Coraliomargarita algicola: one gene and its partner. The protein of the gene in region 1 binds, or shares a complex with, the protein of each later gene. Links are inferred from orthologs where the notes say so. Each region holds a gene or a part of one and is shown on either strand. Other genes may lie near its edges. The genes, in order: SH580_RS09885 and SH580_RS18050.

The links.
Region 2: the proteins of SH580_RS09885 (region 1) and SH580_RS18050 are in contact, whole or in part, in a cryo-EM structure (PDB 6KHJ), measured with the Thermosynechococcus vestitus proteins. The link is inferred for Coraliomargarita algicola from one-to-one orthologs. Residues at the interface, in WP_126986108.1 of Thermosynechococcus vestitus: Gly6, Tyr7, Glu8, Tyr9, Phe10, Gly12, Phe13, Leu14, Ile16, Cys17, Ser18, Pro21, Ala24, Leu25, Ala27, Ser28, Leu31, Arg32, Pro33, Ser35, Arg40, Leu41, Thr42, Thr43, Tyr44, Glu45, Ile51, Gly53, Ala54, Trp55; in WP_126985484.1 of Thermosynechococcus vestitus: Gln8, Lys26, Trp29, Leu30, Pro33, Met34, Met37, Leu38, Leu83, Ile84, Phe85, Lys86, Glu87, Asp88, Val89, Leu90, Pro91, Ala92, Thr100, Ala104, Val107, Ile108, Phe111, Leu112, Tyr114, Ile115, Ile125, Ser126, Leu128, Phe133.

Annotation. Positions count from the first base shown.
Region 1 is NZ_CP138858.1:2,471,417-2,482,141, reverse strand. Bases 2,067-4,963 are described here. They hold SH580_RS09885 (NADH-quinone oxidoreductase subunit A), read left to right. Parts: upstream 2,067-3,276; coding sequence 3,277-3,651; downstream 3,652-4,963. Other genes in these bases: SH580_RS09880 (PTS sugar transporter subunit IIA), read left to right, coding at 3,754-4,963; SH580_RS09890 (hypothetical protein), read left to right, coding at 2,088-3,188. In the rest of the region: SH580_RS09895 (tetratricopeptide repeat protein), read right to left, coding at 20-1,894; more of SH580_RS09880, read left to right, coding at 4,964-5,112; trpA (tryptophan synthase subunit alpha), read left to right, coding at 5,241-6,050; hemE (uroporphyrinogen decarboxylase), read right to left, coding at 6,189-7,220; hemF (oxygen-dependent coproporphyrinogen oxidase), read right to left, coding at 7,241-8,167; SH580_RS09860 (NAD-dependent epimerase/dehydratase family protein), read left to right, coding at 8,222-9,115; SH580_RS09855 (pyruvate carboxylase subunit B), read right to left, coding at 9,116-10,630; SH580_RS09850 (anaerobic sulfatase-maturation protein), read left to right, coding at 10,705-10,725. UniProt on the Escherichia coli protein: NDH-1 shuttles electrons from NADH, via FMN and iron-sulfur (Fe-S) centers, to quinones in the respiratory chain. The immediate electron acceptor for the enzyme in this species is believed to be ubiquinone.
Region 2 is NZ_CP138858.1:4,369,179-4,379,782, reverse strand. What follows is about bases 226-3,001. They hold SH580_RS18050 (complex I subunit 1/NuoH family protein), read right to left. Parts: upstream 2,299-3,001; coding sequence 1,153-2,298; downstream 226-1,152. Other genes in these bases: SH580_RS18045 (NADH-quinone oxidoreductase subunit G), read right to left, coding at 2,320-3,001; SH580_RS18055 (NuoI/complex I 23 kDa subunit family protein), read right to left, coding at 599-1,147; SH580_RS18060 (NADH-quinone oxidoreductase subunit J family protein), read right to left, coding at 226-483. Also shown: more of SH580_RS18060, read right to left, coding at 1-225; more of SH580_RS18045, read right to left, coding at 3,002-4,077; NADH-quinone oxidoreductase subunit NuoF, read right to left, coding at 4,081-5,445; nuoD (NADH dehydrogenase (quinone) subunit D), read right to left, coding at 6,047-7,288; SH580_RS18025 (NADH-quinone oxidoreductase subunit C), read right to left, coding at 7,301-7,912; NADH-quinone oxidoreductase subunit NuoB, read right to left, coding at 7,916-8,467; SH580_RS18015 (prepilin-type N-terminal cleavage/methylation domain-containing protein), read left to right, coding at 8,710-9,420; SH580_RS18010 (putative manganese-dependent inorganic diphosphatase), read left to right, coding at 9,549-10,604. UniProt on the Escherichia coli protein: NDH-1 shuttles electrons from NADH, via FMN and iron-sulfur (Fe-S) centers, to quinones in the respiratory chain. The immediate electron acceptor for the enzyme in this species is believed to be ubiquinone.

The DNA of each region.
Region 1 (10,725 bases):
GATAAGAGTGAGAGTGAGACTAACGGAGACGAGCGACTGCTGCACGTGCCTCGGGGACGAGCGGATGGTTGGGGGCGGTGTCGATGAAACGTAGGTATAGGTTGCGTGCAGTGGGGAGGTCTTTGGATATGCGTTCGTGGCCCCGGGCGAGTGAGAGCGTGATTTCCGGGCTGGTGGGGAAGCGGTCGAAGGCAGTTTCGAGCTCAGCTAGGAATTCGCTGGGTTCTTTGGAGCGTTGCGCGACACGCAGGTAATCGAGCGTGTAGGCGACTTCACGTGGCTCTAGGCGAACCGCTTCGAGTGCTGTGGTTTCGGCGTTTTTGAGTTGTCCGTCGACTAGGTAGGAACGGGAGAGCAGGTTCCAGACGTCTGCCCTGTTGTTTGCAATGCTGATGGCTGCCCAGTATTTACGGATGGCGGATTTGAAGTCGCGGTCCAATGTGGCGGTCTCCGCGTCGGCCATGAGTTCTTCGATGGTGCGAGGGCGTTCGCTGGGGCGGATGGGGGCGACTGATGTCTCTTTGGGTTCGCTGGTGGGGAAGGCCTCGATTTCGATCGGCGCTTCGACTGTTTGTGGCGTAATAGGGTCAGCTGGCGTAATGGGGTCTGCCGGCGCGATGGGAGCGATGCTATAGTTGGTACCTCCGGTGCTGGTGGCCTGGTCGTAGTCGACTTCGAAAGTGATTTCCGGGTCGGCGGGTTCGATCGCTATCGCGGGGTTGAAGGCTATGGGCAGATTGTTGTTTTCTGAGGCATCGATCACGGTGATGTCGGGGTCGATGTCGACGGGCATTTCGCCCTCGATTGCGGGGGCATTGGCCATCGCTTCGGCTGCTTCGAGGTCGGCGATGATTTGCGCCTTGCCTCCAGTTGTTACCGCCGGCTCGTTGTCGCTTGTTGGCGTCGTAGTCTTAGGCGTATCGCTGGTAGTTTGAGCTAATTCGGAGGCGTTTGCCGGAGTTTCTTTTGCTACTTCTTCGGCTTTCGCTTTTTCGGCGGCCGCTTTTGCAGCCGCTGCGGCTTGTTCGGCTTTAGCTTTTTGTTCGGCGGCGGCTCTTTCTGCTGCGGCTTGGGCGGCTTTCTTCTCGGCTTCGGCTTGCGCGAGTTTGGCCTTCATCTCGTTCTGTGCTTTGCGCCAGCGGATGAGTTCCTGTCGTGCTTGGTTCCATTGGCTGGCTTCCACAGCGCCGGGAAATTGTTTGTCGAGTTGAGCGATGGTGGCTTCGGCATCGACCCAGTCTTTTTGGCGCAGGTTGATTTCCAGTAGCGCGAAGAGAGCGGTTAAGGCGTTGGGGTCGTCATTGTCGGCGGCGATTTTTAGCCACGATTCCGCGAGTGGTAGATTGCCCGCTTTGACAAAGAGTTGGCCGATGGAAGCTGCGGTTTCAGGGGCTGGCTTTTTCTTTTCGGGATCGACTCCCTTTAGGTAGGCGTCGAGTGCGGACTGTACTTTGTTTTCTGCCTGGCGGGTTTGACCGAGACGCACCCAGAGCTCGGGTGTCATGGCTTCGGGGGCTTGGGTCGAGAGTTTCTCTAGTAAGTGAGCGGCAGGTTGATTGGCTGCTTCCAGACTCTGGTAGGTTTTGAAAAGTAGCTCGGTATCGTCAGGTGACTGTAGGTAGGCCTGCTCGAGGAAGAAGGCGGCCATCGTGGGGTCGCCTTGTGCGGTGTAGATCTGACCGATGGAGTTGAGGATTTCGAGATCGTTGGGGTAGAGTGTTGCGAGGTTTTCGAGAATTTCCAAAGCTTCGGCGTTCGAGCCAGCCGCAGAGAGGGTGAGGGCTTCTTTGATTTGCGCGGCCTTTTTTTCTTCAGGACTACTGCAACCAATCAGTAAAGTGAAGGTCGTGACCAGTGTAATGAAGAATACGCTTTTGAAGTTTGCTTTTAACATGTGCGGGAATTGTGTTCGGTTTGTGAGTGCATTTAGCAACAAAACGACGAAGCGTCTACTCTCGTTTCCGCTTTATAGCTGTCAAGTGGATAGGCGGCGGGCGTATCATTGCGCTGGAGGCGCGATTTGTGCGCCATCCCAAGGTGGATTAGTCAATTTCGCTCAAAAGTGGTTCCGCATTTTGCTGTTGATTGTGTGGGGACTTTTTCTGGGGAGTTCTGCCACGGCAGCTTTGGTGCCGCGTGCGCCATTGGGGCTGGTCTGGGAGTCGCCGCTGGCGAGTGGAAGCTTATATTATACAGAGGTGGATCGATTGTTGGCCGCTTATGAGCGTGAGGTGGGGCAAGTGCTGCAGCCTGGCGAGCGGGGCCAGGTGGCTCTTAAAGTTAATACGCGCGGGCGCGCCGGACTGGGGACGCCACTGCAGTTGATTCGCGCCTTGGTGGAAGCTTTAGAAGCTCGTGGCTATGAGCGGCGAGCGATTCTGATTGTCGATTACTCCGCCTATGATCTGCGAGAGGCGGGGGTGATGCCGCCATTGAGTGAGTCGGCCGCGCAGTTTGAAGGGAGTCCAGTATTGGCTTTGGACTCTGAGCAATACTATGATCCTGAATGGTTTTATGATAGTCCGTTGCCGCCCGCGTTGCAGCAGGAGCCGCAGTTGATCTCCGAGACACGTCGTGCCACCGAGCTTGCCGAGGGGGCGCAGGGGCGCAAAAGTTATTTGCCTAAGCCCTTGTTGTTTGAGGTCGACTTTTGGATTAATTTAGCGGTCGGCGTCGATGATCCCGCGCTGGGGATCGACGGCGTTCTTGCCAATGCGACGCTTTGGAATGTGAGTAATAGTCGCCGTTTCTTGGTCAATCAAGCGACGGCATCCGCGGCGGTGGCCGAGATTGCCGCGATTCCCGAACTGGAGGAACGGCTGATTTTGAACTTCGTGTCTTTGGAGCGCTATCAGTTTATCGCAGGCCCCTTTTTCAATTCCATCTACACGCGTTCCGAGCCGCGTTTATGGATGAGTAGCGACCCGGTCGCGCTGGATCGCTTGCTTTATGACCGGATCAATACGATGCGAGTGCTTGAGGGGTTTTCGGAGATCGAGCCTGTGCCGCGGCAGTTGCCTTTCGCGGCGAGTCTTGGGCTGGGGGAGTTTGATCCGGATCGGATACATGTTCAAAAGCTGTCGCTGCCTGAGGAGGGAGTGCGTGTAAAGCCAAAGCCCGTCGTGCAGCCGGCCCCCGAGCCGGTCGTTGAAAAGCAGTCATGGTTGCGACGTGTGACGCCCTGGTAGGGCATGGGGCCATTTGGGGCTGACTTTCTTCGATTCCGTGTAGAAACACCTTGAATTCTGAGCTAAAGCAGACTTGCTTCTTTTTACTATGCAAATCGCGGACTATTATCCGATCCTTGTTCAAATTTTAATCGCTGCCGGAATTGGCGCGTTTGTCATTATTGCGTCGCATATCTTCGGGCAGCGCGGAACAGACACCGCGATTAAGAATACGCCTTATGAGTGCGGCATGCTCGCTGAGGGCTCGGGGCATGCTCCATTTGCGATTAAGTTCTACGTGACTGCGATGCTCTTTATCTTGTTTGATATCGAAGTCGTCTTCTTGTTTCCGTGGGTATTAACCTTTCGGGAGTTTCTTTCTGCTAATTTGCCAATCGTATTACCGGTCTTTTTCTTCCTCTTTGTGCTCGTGTTAGGTCTTTTCTACGAATTGAAAAAAGGTGCGATCGAGTGGGAGCAATAATTGTTCAAAAATGCAGTTGATAGTTGCTAGATTTTCTATCTCGCGCATAAATAGTGGCTTAACGACTTGAACAAGTCACCCTAGAAACTCCGCCACGCCTACATGCGCATCGACCGATACATCGCCCAATCCCGTGTGATCGACCTCAAAAGCACGGACTTTGAAAGCGCTGTATCTGAATTAATCGAAGTCTGCGATGTGACTAAGGAGCGTGGCTTGACTAAGAAGGGCTTGGTTGCGGACCTGTTGGATCGTGAGCGTCAGATGACGACGTATCTGGGGCATGGTGTGTGTCTGCCGCACGCGCGGGTCAATATGAAGCGCCCATATATGGTTGCTGTGGGCCGTTGTGCGAATGGGCTCGCCTACGATGGGCATTCGGAGTATCAGGATATTCGTTACATTTTTTTGCTGCTCGCTTCTGAGAATGCGCGCAGTTACCTTTACAGTCTGGCATCACTGGCTCGGGTCTTTCAGGATAAGGGGCACATGGATCGGCTGCGGGCGGCCGAGAAGTTGTCGGATTTTCGCAAAGAGTTAAAGCAGGTCTTTGCGGGGGAGGAGAGTCAGCCACGTCGTCGGCATAATCGTTTTAATAACCTAATTTTACGTGAAGCCGCTAAGATTGCCAAGGGGGCGCAATGTACGTCTGTGCTCGTTTTCGCGGATACTTTTGGCGGTGGCGTGGAAGTGGGGAAGGTATTTAAAGGTTTTAAGACGGTGTTGATCGCACATGGTACTTCGGATGCTGCGACCGAGCGCGAAGAAATCGATGCGGTGATTCCGATTCGTTCGTATAGTAATCACCGCTTCTCGCAATTACGCAGCGCTGTCTTGATCGGGCTCACGCGGGGGATTTTTTCCAGTCAGGATCGTCTGTGTTGTATCGGCGGACTGCCGCAGAGTAACCAGTTTGATAGTATCACTGTTGTGGATGTTGAACGTGAGTTTGACACCATGTTGGCGAGTAAGTCGGATATGTTGCCCGCTAGTGTGAAACCTGAAGTGATCGAGCGTGTGTTGGCGATTGCGACAGAGTTAGCCGTCGAGGGGCGCGAGGGGCATCCGGTGGGGTGCTTGTTTGCCTTGGGCAACGCGGAGCAGATCTCACAGTACACCAAGCCGTTGATTCTCAATCCGTTTTATGGTTATAAGGATGAGGACCGCAATATTCTCAACCCATTTATGGATGAGACTGTTAAGGAGCTTTCTTCGATTGATGGGGCATTCATCATACGAGGAGATGGCGTGCTCATTTCAGCAGGCTCCTTGATTCATGCGCCGGATTACACCCACGAGTTGCACAGTGGCTTAGGTAGTCGGCATGCCGCTGCGGCCTCGATCACGCAAGCGATTGATTGCCTCTGCATTGTGGTTTCTGGAAGCACTGGGCAGGTGACACTCTTCCGTCATGGTAAGATGCTGCCGTTGATTGAGAAAGCGCTGATTCGGAATAGTTAGCGCTTGTTGGCGCTTTGCTGTGCTTGGTGTCGTAGGTGAGGATGCGGGGCTACCCGTGTGAGAGACTTTGTCGCCTAGCTTCAGTTTTACCTTTCCACTTTCCAAGTTTCATACCTTCATATCTTTCTATGAACCGAATTGAAAAAGCTTTTGCTCAAGCCCGCGCAGAGAATCGTGCCGCCTTTGTCGGATATCTATGTGCGGGGGATCCCAATTTTGAGGGCTCGCTGGCTGCCTGCCGTGCCGTGATCGAGTCCGGAGTGGATGTGTTAGAGCTTGGGGTGCCTTTTTCCGACCCACTCGCCGATGGGCTGACGAATCAGCTGGCGGCACAACGTGCGCTTGAAAGTGGCTCCAATAGCGAGCGTGTGCTTGATTTAGTGCGTGCCATTCGCGAGTTCAGCGAGGTGCCGATCATTTTTTATACTTACTATAACTTGGTCTTTGCGCAAGGGAGTCAGGCTTACGCGGAGCGCGCCAAAGCGGCGGGGGTGGATGGTATTTTGACCCTCGATTTGCCGCCCGAAGAAGCGGGGGAGCACTTGGAAGCGTGCGCGAAGCATGCTATACAGACTGTCTTTATTGTTGCACCGACGACGCCTGATTCACGTTTGGAAATTATTTGTAAGGCGACGACGGGATTTGTTTATTATGTTTCCCGCGAGGGCGTAACGGGGGAGCAGGCTTCGATGTCTGAAAGTATTCAAGCCAATGTGGCTCAAATTAAAAAGCATACCGACCTACCGGTTGTCGTGGGCTTTGGTATCTCGAATGCTGACCACGTGCGCACCGTTGCTCAAGCCGCCGATGGCGTCGTTGTGGGCAGTGCGATTGTCAATTGTATCGCTGAGAACCCTGCCGATGATCAGGCCATTGCCACTTCGCTGCGCGCCAAGATGGGCATGCTGCTGGAAGGCGGCGCGTTGACGAAGAAGTAGTCATCTCTGGCATCTGACTATTCTTACTATCAGGATCATTCGAGAATCTCGCTGAGTTCGTTTGCAACACTGGCGCGCGAGCACGAGCGTCGTTTGGTCGCAGCTGTCCGATACTGTGAGGTGGCTGAGCCCAGCTCACTACGCGTTTTTCTGTCCGGTCACGACTTCCATCAAGGCTTCCACGCATTCGATCTTGGCGCTGGGAACCATGCCATGGCCTAGGTTGAAGATGAAACCAGGCATTTTGCCAGCTTCGTCGAGTACGCGTTTCGCTTCGACTTGGGTGATCTCGGGCGTCGTGGTCAGTGTGATGGGGTCGAGGTTACCTTGCACCGCAGCTCCGTGACCGATGCTTTGGCGCATGCGGCGTAGGTTCATCGTCCAGTCCAGGCTAATGACTTTGGCGCCGGTATGCATGAGGTCGGGGGCTTTGTGGCCCATGCCTTTGGCATAGAGAATTACGGGCACGCGGTCTTTTAGCTTGTTGATAATATGGTGAACCCAGCGCAGGGACCAAGCCTCGTAGTGAGTGGCGGGGCAGATGGCTCCCCAGGAATCGAAGATCTGTAGTGCATCGGCACCGGCATCGATCTGCATGTGCAAATATTCGACGATGGCATCGGTGAGTTTCTGCATCAGCAGTTCAAAAAGCTCGGGTTGCCCCCAAGCGAGTTGTTTGATTTTTATAAAGTCTTTGGCGGAGCCGCCTTCGATCATGTAGCAAGCCAGCGTCCATGGAGAGCCGCAGAAGCCGAGTAGGGCGGTGTCTTCGCCTAGTTTTTTTCGAGTCAGCGTGAGTGCGTCGGCTACGTATTTTAGGTTTTCAGCAATTTTAGAATTATCCAGTGCTTCGATCTTGGCCTTGGTGTCGAGTAGGTAGTCCATGCCGATCCCGCCCTGATCTCGGAAGTGGTAGCCTTGCCCCAGAGCTTCCGGGATGACGAGGATGTCGGAAAAGATAATTGCGGCATCGAGAGGGAAGCGGCGCAGCGGTTGTAATGTGACCTCTGCGGCTAGCTCGGGCGTGCGCACCATGGTGACAAAGTCGTGCTGCGCTTTTAACTCCCGATACTCGGGAAGGTAGCGGCCCGCCTGGCGCATCAGCCAGATCGGTGGACGGTCGACGGGTTGTTGGTGGGCGGCGGCGAGAAAACGTTGGCGTGGTGTCATTTGGAATTAGGAATTGGGAATTAGGAATTTACTGATTGGTTGGCCCAGTCTTGGGGTTTTAGATAGACATCGTAGAGCTCCGCCTCGGGGGTCTTGGGCTCGGGGTGCCAGTCATAGTCCCAGCGGACGAGTGGCGGGAGTGACATGAGGATCGACTCGGTGCGGCCTTTGGACTGCAGTCCGAAGTGGGTGCCGCGGTCATAGACGAGGTTGAACTCGACGTAGCGTCCGCGGCGATAGAGTTGGAATTGACGCTGGGCATCGCTGAATGGGCTGTCTTTGCGGCGCGCCACAATGGGCTGGTAGGCGGGCACGAAGTGGTCGCCTACGGATTGCATAAAGGCGAAGGCTTGTTCGAAGCCGCCTTCGGCGTAGTCGTCGAAGAAGATGCCGCCGATGCCGCGCGGCTCTGCGCGGTGTGGCAGATAAAAATACTCGTCGCAGATTTGTTTAAATTTGGGATAGAGCGCATTGCCGAAGGGTTGGCAAGCAGCGCGTGCGGTCTGGTGCCAATGGATTGCGTCTTCGCGTTGGCCATAGTAGGGAGTCAGGTCGAAGCCGCCGCCGAACCACCAGATCGGCGCGCCGTCTGTCGGTTCGGCGTAAAAGAAGCGCACGTTCATGTGGGTGGTTGGCACGTGTGGATTGAGTGGATGTATGACCAGTGATACACCCATGGCTCGAAAGCTAGCTCCGGCGAGTTGCGGGCGCTTTGCTGTGGCGGACGCGGGGAGTTGACTGCCTTGTACGTCCGAGAAATTGATACCTGCTTTTTCAAAAACCTGTCCGTCGGCCATCACGCGAGAGCGTCCGCCGCCGCCCTCTTCGCGTGTCCAGCTATCCTCCTGGAAGCGGGCTTGACCGTCTTCGTTTTCCAGCGCGGCGCAGATACGATCTTGCAGGTCGAGTAGGTAGGCGCGGACTTTTTCTGGTTGTGCGGTTTGCATTGGGGGCGAATGTTGGCTGACTCGAACGCATCCGACAAGCTCTGGAAAAATAAAATGGCGCACTTTCAACAACTCCCTGTATCGGTAATTATATTTGGCTGTGGCTACGTGGGCACGGCACTCGCTAGGCATTTGATCCAGCAGGGTGTGCGGGTTGGAGCGTTGACGCGTAATGCGGAGCAGGCGGCAGGCCTGCGTGCGCTGGGCTTGGAGGAGGTGATTGAAGCTGAACTGGACTCTGCCGAGTGGCATGGGCAAGTCCGCGGACGCTATCAAGCGGTGGTCAATTGCGTGAGCTCTGCGGGCGGCGGCTTGGCGGGCTATCGTAAATCTTATCTTGCGGGGCAACAGTCGATTCTGGACTGGGCCCGGTCGCAGTCGATCGGCAGCTATGTCTATACCAGTAGTACTTCGGTGTATCCGCAGGATGGCGGAGCGACTGTCGATGAAAGTGCTGACACTCGTGCCGCGCCTCCCACGGGGCAAGTGCTTCTTGAATCAGAAGCCTTGTTCGCGGAGGCCGCTTTCTTGCCGAACTGGTATGTGCTGCGCTTGGCTGGTATTTATGGGCCAGGGCGGCATTACTTATTGGATCAAATTCGCGATGGTGCGGGTGAAATCCCCGGGCGTGGGGATTATGCGCTCAATATGATCCACTTAGAAGATATTGTGGCTGCCATTTGTGCCGTGATTAGTGGCGGGGCGCCTGCGGGGATTTATAATATCGCCGACGATGGGCCAGCGACTAAGGCTGAAGTGCTCACATATTTGGCCAAAGCACTGGGTTTATCGTCTCCGGTTTTTAATCCTGAGAATGTCTCTGAGCGCTTGAAGCGTCGGGGCGGCCGAATGCCGCATCGATTGATTAGTAATAAAAAAGCCCGGGAGGCTTTGGATTGGCGTCCAAAGTTCCCGAGCTTTCGTGAAGGTTATGCTGAATTGTTGTGATTACACGATTTCTTGCACGGCGACTTCAATTTGCTTGCCGTTTATGGTGAGCCCGTAGCGCTTTTGTGGACCATTGCTGGTGCTGGCTGCGGTGGCAGGGGCCGGTGCTGGGGCCGCTTTAGGTGTTTCCGCTGGAATTGCGACCGGCTTGGGCTTGGGGCCTTCGCCTTTTAAGTGCTTTTCAAGCTGTGGGGGGAACATGGCGTGGATGACGCAGTGCTCGTTGTCGCTAGGGAAGTTTTTGGCTTTGAGTTCCTTGCGTAGGTCGTCCATGTGCTTGTGCACGGCGCCGGGGGCTTCGACCGGACGGCAAGTGATTGGTTCTTTGCCGGCTTGCTTCGCTGCGATCTTTTGCACTTCGGGGTCTACCGCTGCGGGGCATTGACCGTAATAACCCAGCGCGATGTCGGCGGCTTGCGGGGACATTTGTTTCCAGCGACCAAACTTAACGTTGAGGAATGCCTGCATGCCAACGATCTGAGAGGTTGGGGTCACCAGTGGAATCCAGCCGAGTGCTTCACGCACGACAGGGATTTCACGGAAGACGTCTTCAAATTTGTCTTCCATCTTCTGTTCCTTCAACTGAGTGCGGAAATTGGAGAGCATGCCACCAGGTACTTGGTATTCGAGCGTATCGACGTCGATCACCTCGTTCTTGTGGCTGGTGAACTCACCCATTTCGGCGTAAACTTTTTCCAGATGCGTACGCACCTCTCTGAGAGACTTGCGTTGCTCGTCGGAAATTTGAGGGCAGCGCTCGTGGCCCTGCATAATTGCCAACATGCGAGTGGTGTCAGGCTGGCCCGTGCCATTGGCAAAGGGCGAAACGGAGAGGTCGATGGCATCCACGCCTGCGTCGATGGCCGACATGTATGTATTGGTGCCGAGGCCCGCGGTGTCGTGTGTATGAATCCAGACTGGGATTTTGAGCTTCTTCTTTAAGCCGTCGATGATGGCAAAGGCTTCCATCGGAGGGATCAATCCGGCCATGTCTTTAAGTACGATGGCGTCGGCACCCATTTTTTCGAGCTCTACGCCCATTTCGATAAACTTGGCGACGGTGTGGACCGGGCTGCTGGTGTAGCAGATCGTGCCGTGGGCTTGCGCACCCGCCGCTTTGGCGGCATCGATCGCGCACTTCATATTGCGCGTATCGTTGAGCGCATCGAAGATGCGGAAGATATTCATTCCGTGGTCGGCACTGGTCTTAATAAAGGCCGTTACTACGTCGTCGGGGAAGTGGGCGTATTGCACGATGTTCTGCCCGCGCAGCAACATCATGTGAGGCGTCTTCGGGCAGGCCTTCTTGAGTGCGTCGAGACGATCGAAGGGGAATTCATCTAAAAAGCGCAGGCCGGAATCGATCGTTGCGCCTCCCCAGGTTTCGAGTGCGCCGAAGCCCCAGTTATCAAGTTGCTCGCAAACGGGGAGCATTTGCTCGGTGCGCATGCGGGTGGCGGCGAGGCTTTGGTGGCCATCGCGCAGGACATTATTGTTAAGCTGGACTGATTTCATAATGTTGTATTATTAGCAAAACTTTAATAATGAACTTGCCTTGGGCAAGACTTTTCTTTCAAATTTTATCACAGATGAAAGCTAATGAATCATTT
Region 2 (10,604 bases), 1.9 Mb from region 1 along the record:
TAAGAAGCCGGTGACCTGGAAGGGCAGCATGTATTTAGTGAACAAGCTGTAACCAAAGGACTTGGCGGAGGTGGTGAAAGGTATACCGATGCCCTCACCTGTCGGATTCTCTAAAACAGGTAGCAAGGTTGTTTCCGGCAGATGTTGGTTGCCACAAAATGCAGAACAAATCATAACCACCAAAAGTGCAAAGCCGATGATAGATGCTCCTAGAGTGAGCTTATCTTTCAGGATCTGATTCGTCTCTTTATCAACATCCAGCAGCATGATGATAAAGAGGAACAGCACCATAACCGCGCCTGCGTAGACCAGAATCTGAATCACAGCCAGGAAGTAAGCTTCCAACAGCACAAACATCCCCGCCGTAGCGACAAAGGAGACGATCATACACATGGCACTATTCACCGCATTCGGACTCACGACCATCAGCAATGCCGAAATCAGCGTGATTGCTGCAAAAATGTAAAAAAGTAGGTCTATCATTAGAGAATTAAGAATTTAGAGAGCAGAAATAAGAAATGATATAAATTAAAGATGCCGTCGCATGTGTTAGCTGAACCATTTCTTAAATCTTAAATCTTATTTTAAAAATGGATATTTAATGTGCGTTACCAGTGGCTTCGGCGGCTTTCTTCTTGTCCCACTTAAAATGCTTATCAGGCAAGGTACCACCGAGTTCATAGAGCTTTTGCTTGTTGTTGATCATCTCCTCACGAGAATAACCGGAAAGTGAGAAAATATCCTGTAGAAAAATCGCCTCTTCGGGGCAAACCTCCTGGCACAGGCCGCAATAAATACACCGCAGCATGTTGATATCAAACTCCTGCGGAGCCTTCTCCACGTGCGCACGCTCAGGCTCGGCTTCTGCATCGATCGCGCCGGGTGTAATTCGAATCGCCTTAGGGGGGCACACAAACTCACACAATTGGCAGGACACGCATTTCTCGCGCCCATTGGGGTCCTTGACCAAAGTGGGCACGCCCCGATAATTATCTGGGATGGTTGGCCGCTCCTCAGGATATTGCAGCGTCACGCCCTTTTGCAGCATACTGCTGAAGGTAGTCTTCAAGCCCGTCACAATCTGCGGCAAGAAGGTTTTCTCCGCAAAGGACAGCGGCTTTCGTTCTAGAACTTTTGTCTTAGCCATTAGATTTAGCGGGTGAGTGTGTCGTAAAGGGCGATGATAATGGTGTTGAAGACCAAATTAGCAACGGCGAGTGGAAGCAGGACCTTCCAACCAAGCGACATCACTTGGTCGTAACGGAAGCGCGGCAAAGTCCAACGCATCCAAATAAAGAAGAAGATCATGAAAAAGACTTTGGCCATGAACCAAGCGACAGAGAGCACACTACCGAGTATGCCAGTGCCCCACGGATCCGCCATCCACGGAAGGAAATTCCAGCCTCCGAGGAAGAGCAGAACAAAAATCCCTGAGCCCATAATAATGTGAGCATACTCTGCCACAAAGAAGAGGCCGAACTTAAAACAACCATACTCCGTATGGAAGCCCCCGACTAAGTCGGTTTCGGACTCGGCCATATCGAAAGGCAAACGATTGGTTTCAGCGAAGAGCGCGACTAGGAACAGTAGCGCGGAGAGTGGCTGCCAAAGAATCGTCCAAGCAGCCTGCTGTGATTGCACCACACCAAAGAGGCTCATTCCATAGCGGCTCCCCTCAACAAAGATGCCCGCTTCATTGTAATAACCTGGCGAAGCCGACCACATAAAGACTGGCAAGAGCGCCAAGCCCATGGCGAGCTCGTAAGAGATCATTTGCGCAGAAGCACGCACGCCCCCCAGAAACGGATATTTACTATTGGAAGACCAACCCGCCAACACGACGCCATAGACACCGAGTGAAGAAATCCCGAGAATGATCAACATGCCGAGGTCGACATTGGCCAAGACCAATGGCTGAATAATGCCCTCGGCATCGACATAACGGCCAAATGGCAAAACCACCATCGTCGTCAACGCGGGTGCCAATGCGACGACCGGCGCGAGGTAATAGTAGCCCTTGTTTACATGTCCGGGGACGATTTCCTCTTTAAAAAGAAACTTGAGTCCGTCAGCAACAGGTTGGAACAGCCCTAATCCTGTCATCAGATTCCCCACAATAGGGAGATGACCAATCAACGGTAGACGTGTGCGATTGGGCCCCACACGGCCTTGAATCCAGCTGGACACCTTGCGCTCAGCAAGCACTGAGTAGCTACAAAGTCCCATGAAGACAGAGATCATGAGGATTGCATATACAATCGGCATGATGTAGGGCAGAGATGCGTCTAAAAATTCCATATCAGAAACTTGTTCAATTATCTAGGCCTCCTCCTGTGCCGTAGCAGAGGGTCCTGCGGCAGCTGTAGCGTGCGCTTCCTTAAACGCGACGGGATCGTATTTGAGATTTTTAGTTTCAACGAAACTGAGATCGAGGAAGGCGCTGGCATCCAGGGCGACACCGTCGTCGGGAAGCGTGCGCCAACGTAAGCTATCGTCGAGTGGTGCCAGCTGGGAAGCCATCCGTTCCCAAACGGTGTCGAGAGTGATCGCTGCGGCTTTTTCTTTCGCAAGCGGTGCGGCGATTTTTTCAAGCACCGCAAAGTCGGGCTGCACACCACGCGGCCCGGGCACGGCAGTTCTAAAACGCTGGATGCGGAAGCTCTGATTGATAAATGAGCCGTCCTTCTCAAAAACCATGAGCGATGGTATTACGACGTTAGCCACCTCACTGGTAGGATTCGCATGAGTACCAACATAGATGACTTTTACCTTGGCAAGGACGTCCTTAGCGATGCCCAACTCAGTCAGATCTTCGTTCACGGCCAAAATCGTCTTCACCGCACCAGAGTTGATATCGCGGGCGAGTGCTTCCAGCTGGGCATCTGCCTCGGGCAGTTGATCGATCAAACCCGTCACTAATGCCCCGCGCAGATTGGGAGTGCGATCTTCAGACAACAACAAGCCATCCCCTTCACCATAATGGCTGACCATGGAAACCTGAGCAGCGCTGCGTTCGGCAATCAATTTGTAGAAAAATTGCTCTTCGACTGAGCTATGCGCGGACGCCACAAGCGCCACATCGCCGGATCCCAGCAAGTCGACAGCTGCCGCGGCCACTTCATCGACCGTTTTGTGAACGCCCTCTATAGTATATTGCGTCAACCGATCATCCGACTCGATGGCTTTATACAGCGTACGGCCGGAATCAGTCATCCATGTATCGTTCACGGCGTCATTGCGGCGTGGAGTGATACGATAAATTTTACCTTCCCGGCTCCAGATCTCCGTGTTAGCGCCCACGCTGCTTTCGGTGCAGATACTGTGCGTGCGTTTCAGGAACCAAACCCGCATCTTAAAGCGGAAGTCCGTGCTAGTGAGTGCACCCACAGGGCAAATATCCACCGTGTTGAGCGAGTAATTATGGGAAAGCTCTTTGCCGGGGAAGCATGTCAGCGTCGAGTAAGTGCCACGATCGACAAAGCCGAGCACATCGTCGCCGGCCACTTCTTTACTGAAGCGAATGCAACGTGAACAAAGGATACAACGTTCGTCATCAAGCGTGACCCGCGGGCCCAGCGTCGTGCGCTTGGGCTTCACATTCTTCTTTTCAATAAAGCGGCTATATCCACGGCCATGCTCAGCGGAAAATTCCTGTAAGCGGCACTCACCTGCTTGGTCGCAAATCGGGCAATCCAAGGGGTGATTAATCAATAAGAATTCCGTCACTCCATTGCGCGACTCCTTCACCATCTCAGAATTCGTGCGGATATGCATGCCCGGCGAAGCATTGGTCGCACAGCCGATGGTGGGCTTAGGCATCCACCCGATCTTTTGCACTCCATTCTCATCCAGAATCGCCTCGCCTGTGGCGCGATCACGCATCGGCATGCCCATTTCGACCATGCACATACGGCAGTTACCTGCAACGGAGAGTTTCGGATGGTAGCAATAGTGCGGCACTTCCTTACCCTTGCCGACCATCTTCACGGCCTCAATGATGTTAATACCTTTAGGTACTTCGACATCCTGACCATCAATATTGATGGTGATGTTTTCGACGATGCTCTGAATGTTCATGGTCTAAATTAAAGTAGTCTCCTTCGCGACTTCCTTACCCTCTTTACGACGGGCGGCTTGCTCTTTAGCTTTCTCGACGAATTCGTCCTTAAACTTGGCGATAAAACTTTGCACCGGCCACGAGGCCGCCTCACCAAAGGCACAAATCGTGCGACCGGCAATCTGATCGGCGATGGATTTGAGTAGATCGGCATCCTCCTCGCGAGCTTCGCCGTCGACCATACGCTGCGTGACTTTACGCATCCAAGGCACCCCTTCGCGACACGGCGTGCACTGGCCGCAGCTTTCGTGGGCGTAGAAATAATTAATATTGGCCAGCGCTTCCACCATATCAGTGGTGTCGTCCATCACGATGACGCCACCGGAACCCGACATCGAGCCGACTGCAGCCAAGCTATCGAAATCCATCGGGATATCTTCAATGCCCCAATCAAACTCGGTGCCGTCTTTGAGCTTACCGGTAAAGCGCTCATCTGCCCGCAGAATCTTAGCCGACGAACCTCCGGGGATCACTGCCTTGAGCTTACGTCCGGGCTTGAGGCCACCGCACACGTCGTAAATAAGTTGCCCCAGCGTCACATCCGAGCAGGCAAATTCATAGTAGCCCGGCTTTTGCACATGACCGGAAACACACCAGATACGGGTGCCGGTATTACCAGGTGTGCCGATCTTCGCAAAGCCTTCGCCGCCCATCTCGATGATGTGCTTCACGTCACAAAGAGTTTCCACATTATTTACAATGGTCGGGCACTGATAGGCACCCAGTGCCGCAGGAAAGTATGGTGGTTTAATGCGCGGATTGGCACGAAAGCCTTCTAAAGACTCAATCAATCCAGTTTCTTCGCCGCAAATGTAAGCCCCAGCTCCACGGTGCACAATGATATCGCAGGAATACCCCGAGCCCAAAATGTTATCGCCCAGGAAATTTTTCTCGCGCGCTTCTTCGATTGCGCGTTCGAGGATCTTATAGCCTTGGAAAAACTCACCTCGAATATAGATGAATGCCAGCTTCGCCTGAATCGCAAAAGCGGCACACATCATGCCTTCGATCAGCTGGTGTGGGTCCTGATGAATGATTTGACGGTCTTTAAAAGTGCCCGGCTCCGATTCGTCGGCATTACAGACGAGGTAGATGGGCTTGCCCGACTTGCGGTCGAGAAACTTCCACTTCATACCCGCGGGGAATCCGGCACCGCCACGACCACGGACACCAGAAGTGAGCACCTCCGCGCAGATGTCTTCCGGCTTCATCGTCACAGCCTTCTTAAGCTGCTCGTAGCCGCCGTTTTTCACATAACAATCGATGTCGTTGGTATACCCTTCTTCGTCGATATGTTTGAAAATTAATCTGGTTTCTTGTGGTGCCATTTGGGAAATAAAAATTAAGAAATTAGAAATAAGAAATGGCTAAAGACCGGTGGGGAACTCGCCGTTTTTCATTTTAGTGGCCATTTCAGCGGCTTTTTCCGGATCGATATCCGTGTATTCATCTTCTCCGACCATCACCACTGGCCCCTTACCACAATCAGCGTGGCATTCTACGAATTCGAGCGTCACTTTACCGTCTTCACTGGTATGGCCGACCTTGCAGCCAAACTCCTTTTCAAAGCTCTTACAGGTTTGATATGCGCCCGCAAGCGCACAAGGCAGCGTACGGCAGACCGCACATGATACTCGCCCGTGGGCTCCGTGCGTAGCATCGGATAAAAGGTAACAATCTCGATAATATTAATCGGCTGCAATCCCAGACGCTCGGCGATCCACTCCATCGCCTCCTGCGAAAGGTAGCCCTGATCCTCTTGCACCAAATGGCATAGAGGCAGCGCCGCACTACGCACCGTCGGGTAGCGTGGCACAAGCTTGTCGATCTTTTCGATAGTTTCTGGTTTTAAATTCATTTCCTAAATAGTGATCAGAGCCAATTTTTCTTAATTCTAAATTCCCAACTCCTAATTCCTAATTCCTAATTCTATCTGTCACATTCCCCCATCACGAAGTCCAACGAACCGAGAATCACAGTGATATCGGTCATGTAGTGGCCGGGGATCAACTTCTCCAGAATACTCAGGCTGCAAAAAGATGGACCTCGGATCTTCAGACGGTAAGGCACCCCGCCCCCCTTGGAAACGATAAAGAAGCCCAAAGCACCCTTAGGGTTTTCCGCCTCAAAGTAAACCTCACCAGCAGGGATCTGTGGCCCCTCGGTCACAATCATGAAATTCTGGATCAGCTCTTCCATGCTGGTGAGCACCTTAGCTTTTTGTGGTGCAAAAATCTTCTTCGCCTCCTCTGCATAATAACTGCCTTCAGGAAACTGATCGATACATTGCCGTATAATGCTTACACTTTGGCGCACCTCCTCAGCGCGCATCATGTAGCGATCATAACAATCCCCGGTGGTGCCAACGGGCACTTCAAAATCAAATTGATCGTAACCGAGGTAAGGCTTATCTTTGCGCAAGTCGAGGTCGACACCACAGGCCCGTAAGTTCGGCCCGGTCAGTCCATAGGAGATGGCATCTTCCTTAGAAATCACCCCCACACCGACCGTACGATCCATGAAGATACGATTACGCGTGAGCAATTTATCCACTTGATCCAATACTGGTAGGACGCCCTTACAAAACTCCAGCACACGCCCTAACCAACCATCGGGAATATCACGCGCGACCCCACCAATCCGAGTGTAACTGGTGGTGAAACGTGCACCGGTCAATTCTTCGAACAGTGTGTATAATTTTTCACGCTCGGTAAAAGTATACATAAACACCGTCCATGCACCGGCATCCATCCCGTATACGCCAATGCCCAACAAGTGCGAAGACACACGCGCGAGCTCGCAACAAAGCACGCGAATCGCTTGGCAACGGTCCGGCACTTCCAGTGCCGCCAGTTTTTCAACGGCCATCGCGTAAGCCACGTTATTGGCCAAAGGTGCGAGATAATCCAATCGGTCTGTATAAGGCACAAACTGATTATAAGTCATGTTCTCAGCGATCTTCTCGTCACCACGGTGCAAGTAGCCGAGCACCGGATCGCAACTCTTAACGATGTCGCCGTCGAGCTCCATCTTCAAGCGTAGCACGCCGTGCGTGGTCGGGTGCGAGGGACCGACATTCAACGCCATGGTCTCCCCTTGCAGCGTAGGTTCTGCCTCACTGCTGCGGGCACCGAGATCGCCGATCGAAATTTCTTTTGTGGTCGTAGCCATGTCTATAGATTACTATACGGGTTTCTCCTTTTGCTCACTCCAGCTCTCATCACGAGCGCGTGGCTCCGTCTGGCTCATTGGCCCATCTCCCGAAGAAACAAAAGGCCCGCCCGCCATCGGCGCAGGCAACACCCTTGCGTGAGTCGCCTCTGCCACATCCTCGGCAGGAAACGGTGTTTCAATACCAGCCAATGGGAAATCTTTGCGCAAGGGGTGATAGGGATACTCATCCCACATCAAAATACGTCGCAAATCGGGATGTCCCTCGTAGTGGATCCCCATCAAATCATATGTCTCACGTTCATGCCAATTTGCAGCTGCGTATAAACCGCAAAGCGATGGCAAACTTGGCTGAATATCATCCGCGCAGTCGACCGCGATGCGCAGATAGGCATGCTTTGTCGTTGATAGCAGATGATAGATTCCGGTGAAACGGGGGCTTTGCGCATCCCAATCCACCGCAGTTACATCCAGCAACAGATCATAGCCCAACTCGTCCCGCAATGCGGTGCAGAGCTCGAGTAGCTGATCTGCCGGGCAATTCACCGCCAAATGATCCGCAGATTCGCGCTCTGTTAAATATTCAAAACGCTCCTTCAATTGAGCAAATTCGCTCTTGGCCATGGTTTAGCTTTCCTTTCCGGCTCCTGCCAATTCCGCTTCGGCGGGCTTGGCATTTCGGGCGGTCAAGTTTTTGACCGAACGCTCCCGGCCAATCTTGTCCTGCAATTTAATCATCGCATCCAGAAGTGCCTCCGGACGCGGGGGACAACCACTGATATAGACATCGACGGGGACGATTCGATCCACCCCCTGTAAAGTTGCATAAGAGCGATACATGCCGCCCGTGCTGGCACAAGCCCCCATCGCGACCACCCATTTTGGCTCTGCCATTTGTTCGTAAATGCGACGCACGACTTCCGCCATTTTATACGTCACAGTGCCCGCCACAATCATGCAATCCGCCTGACGAGGTGAAAAACGCATCACTTCCATGCCGAAACGAGAAATATCAAAACGCGAACCACCAGCCGCCATCAACTCGATCGCACAACAGGCGAGTCCCATCGGCATCGGCCACACCGAATGCTTCCGAATCCAATTAATCACAGCATCCGCTTGAGTGACAATGACTTCACCCTCCACTTTGCTATCGTAGGCTACGTTTGTGTTTTGCATGTTGATCTTAGGAGCTCGATTCCGACTCGCCCTCAAAGCTCAGGCAACTTAGTTTGCCCCCAAGTCCATGCAAGCAACAATTTGAATTTATAACAGGAACGAGGAACAAATTATCTGTTAAAAATGATTGGACTTGGCAAAATAAGCTTCCTACTTTAGAATTTTATAAATTAGTGGCGCACACTTTAACGTGCGCCTACCCCAACCAAAGAACTACAACATACACCAAACAACAGTTTATAATGATGAAAACTAAATCCACCCCCCGTTCAGGTTTCACCCTGATTGAGCTACTTACTGTTATCGCGATTATCGGCATTCTTGCCGCGATCCTCATACCGACTGTTGGCGCAGTTAAAAAGAAGGCCTCGATGGTGACTTCTTCGAGCAACTTACGTCAAGTGGCACTCGCCTACAGCACATTTGCATCCGGCAGCAGCCGCACACGCGTGATCTCTGCAAACACTGCGAGCGCTTACTCTGCAGCTGACAGTAGCGACTGGGCCGAAGTTCTAGCTAAATATGCAGATCTTAATGATGCACCACTCTACTTCATCAGCTCAGCGGACGACGTAGCAGCAATCACTATCCCATCGGTCATCCTTGATGGCAGTGATGCAGCCGTAGCGGACTGGACTTCTGCTTCAGCATTTATCAGCTACGAAATGGCTGTTGATATCTCCACAAACGCCCAATCATCTGTAACTCCCCTAATCTGGACAAAAGGACTAGGCACAACAGGTGAATGGGCAACGACCTCCCCTTGGGCAGGTGACGGCGGCCACATCGCCTTCGCCGATGGCCACGTTACATTTTACGATTCATTACTCGACCCAGCAGATGGCACAACTGGCCTCCTAATCCAAGGCCCCAAAGCAAGTAGCCCAGGCTCAGCAGCGAAGACAGTTGAAGCCGCACTCGGCGGAGCTCAATACGTAGTTGAGCCTAAGTAATTGATCTTAATTTAGACATTTGTTCGAACAACCCCCCAACCTCCTCAGAGGTTGGGGGTTTTTCTTTACATGGATCAGTGACTTTGACGTTGTTGAAATCGAAGAGAGCAGTTTAATCATCGCCGACTATGACCGATCCTATCTATATCTTTGGACACAAAAACCCAGACGCTGACGCCATCTGCTCGGCTCTCGCTTACGAAGCTTACAAGCATGCGATCGGCCAGACCGAATATGTAGCGGCCCGTTGCGGCAACTCCAATGCCCGCATCGATGCGATCTTGGAGCGCTTTCAGACGCCCCTTCCGCGCTTCATCGGTGATGTCACGCCCCGCGTCGGCAATATCATGCAAACGAAGGCCCGCACAGTGACCCGGCAGAGCACCTGCGCTGAAGCACTGGAACTGATCGACAAGTACGATGTGCGCGCACTCCCCGTCGTCGACGACAATGGCCAGATCGAAGGCTTCGTCTCCATTTTCCAATTAGGCGAATTTTTCATCCCCAAACCACGCGAACCACGCGCGATGCGCCGTGTGCATACCAGCGTACAGTCCATCATAGATTCGCTAAATGCCAAGGTGCTGCACGCCAGCCATCAGGATGAACTGGAGGAGCTTTTCGTCCGCATCGGCGCCATGGACATCCGCTCCTTCGGCAGCCACCATAAAGAACACGGCCTCCCCTCCGACCGCAGCATCATCATTGTAGGTGATCGCTGGGACATTCAGGAACGCTGCCTACAACTCGGCGTGCGCCTACTCGTCATTACCGGCGCGCTGGAAGTGGACGAAGATGTCGTCGCCCGCGCCAAAGAGCGCAACGTCTCTCTCATCGTCAGCCCCTACGACTCGGCAACCACTTCATGGATCATTCGCACCGCCACCCACATCGATGGACTCATCGATCCCGAGGTATGCTGCTTCAGCGCGGAAGATCGCATTTCCTCCGTAAAGCGTCGTATCGCCAACAATAACGACCCGCTCTATCTGGTCGTCAACGACACTAAGCAACTCATCGGTGTGTTCTCCAAGAGCGACATTTTGCGCCCCAGCCACACCAAGATCGCCCTGGTCGACCACAACGAATTGGGCCAGGCCGTCAATGGAGCCGGCGAAGTGCAAATCACCGAAATTTTAGACCACCACCGCCTCGGAAACATCCCAACAGAACAACCAATATTG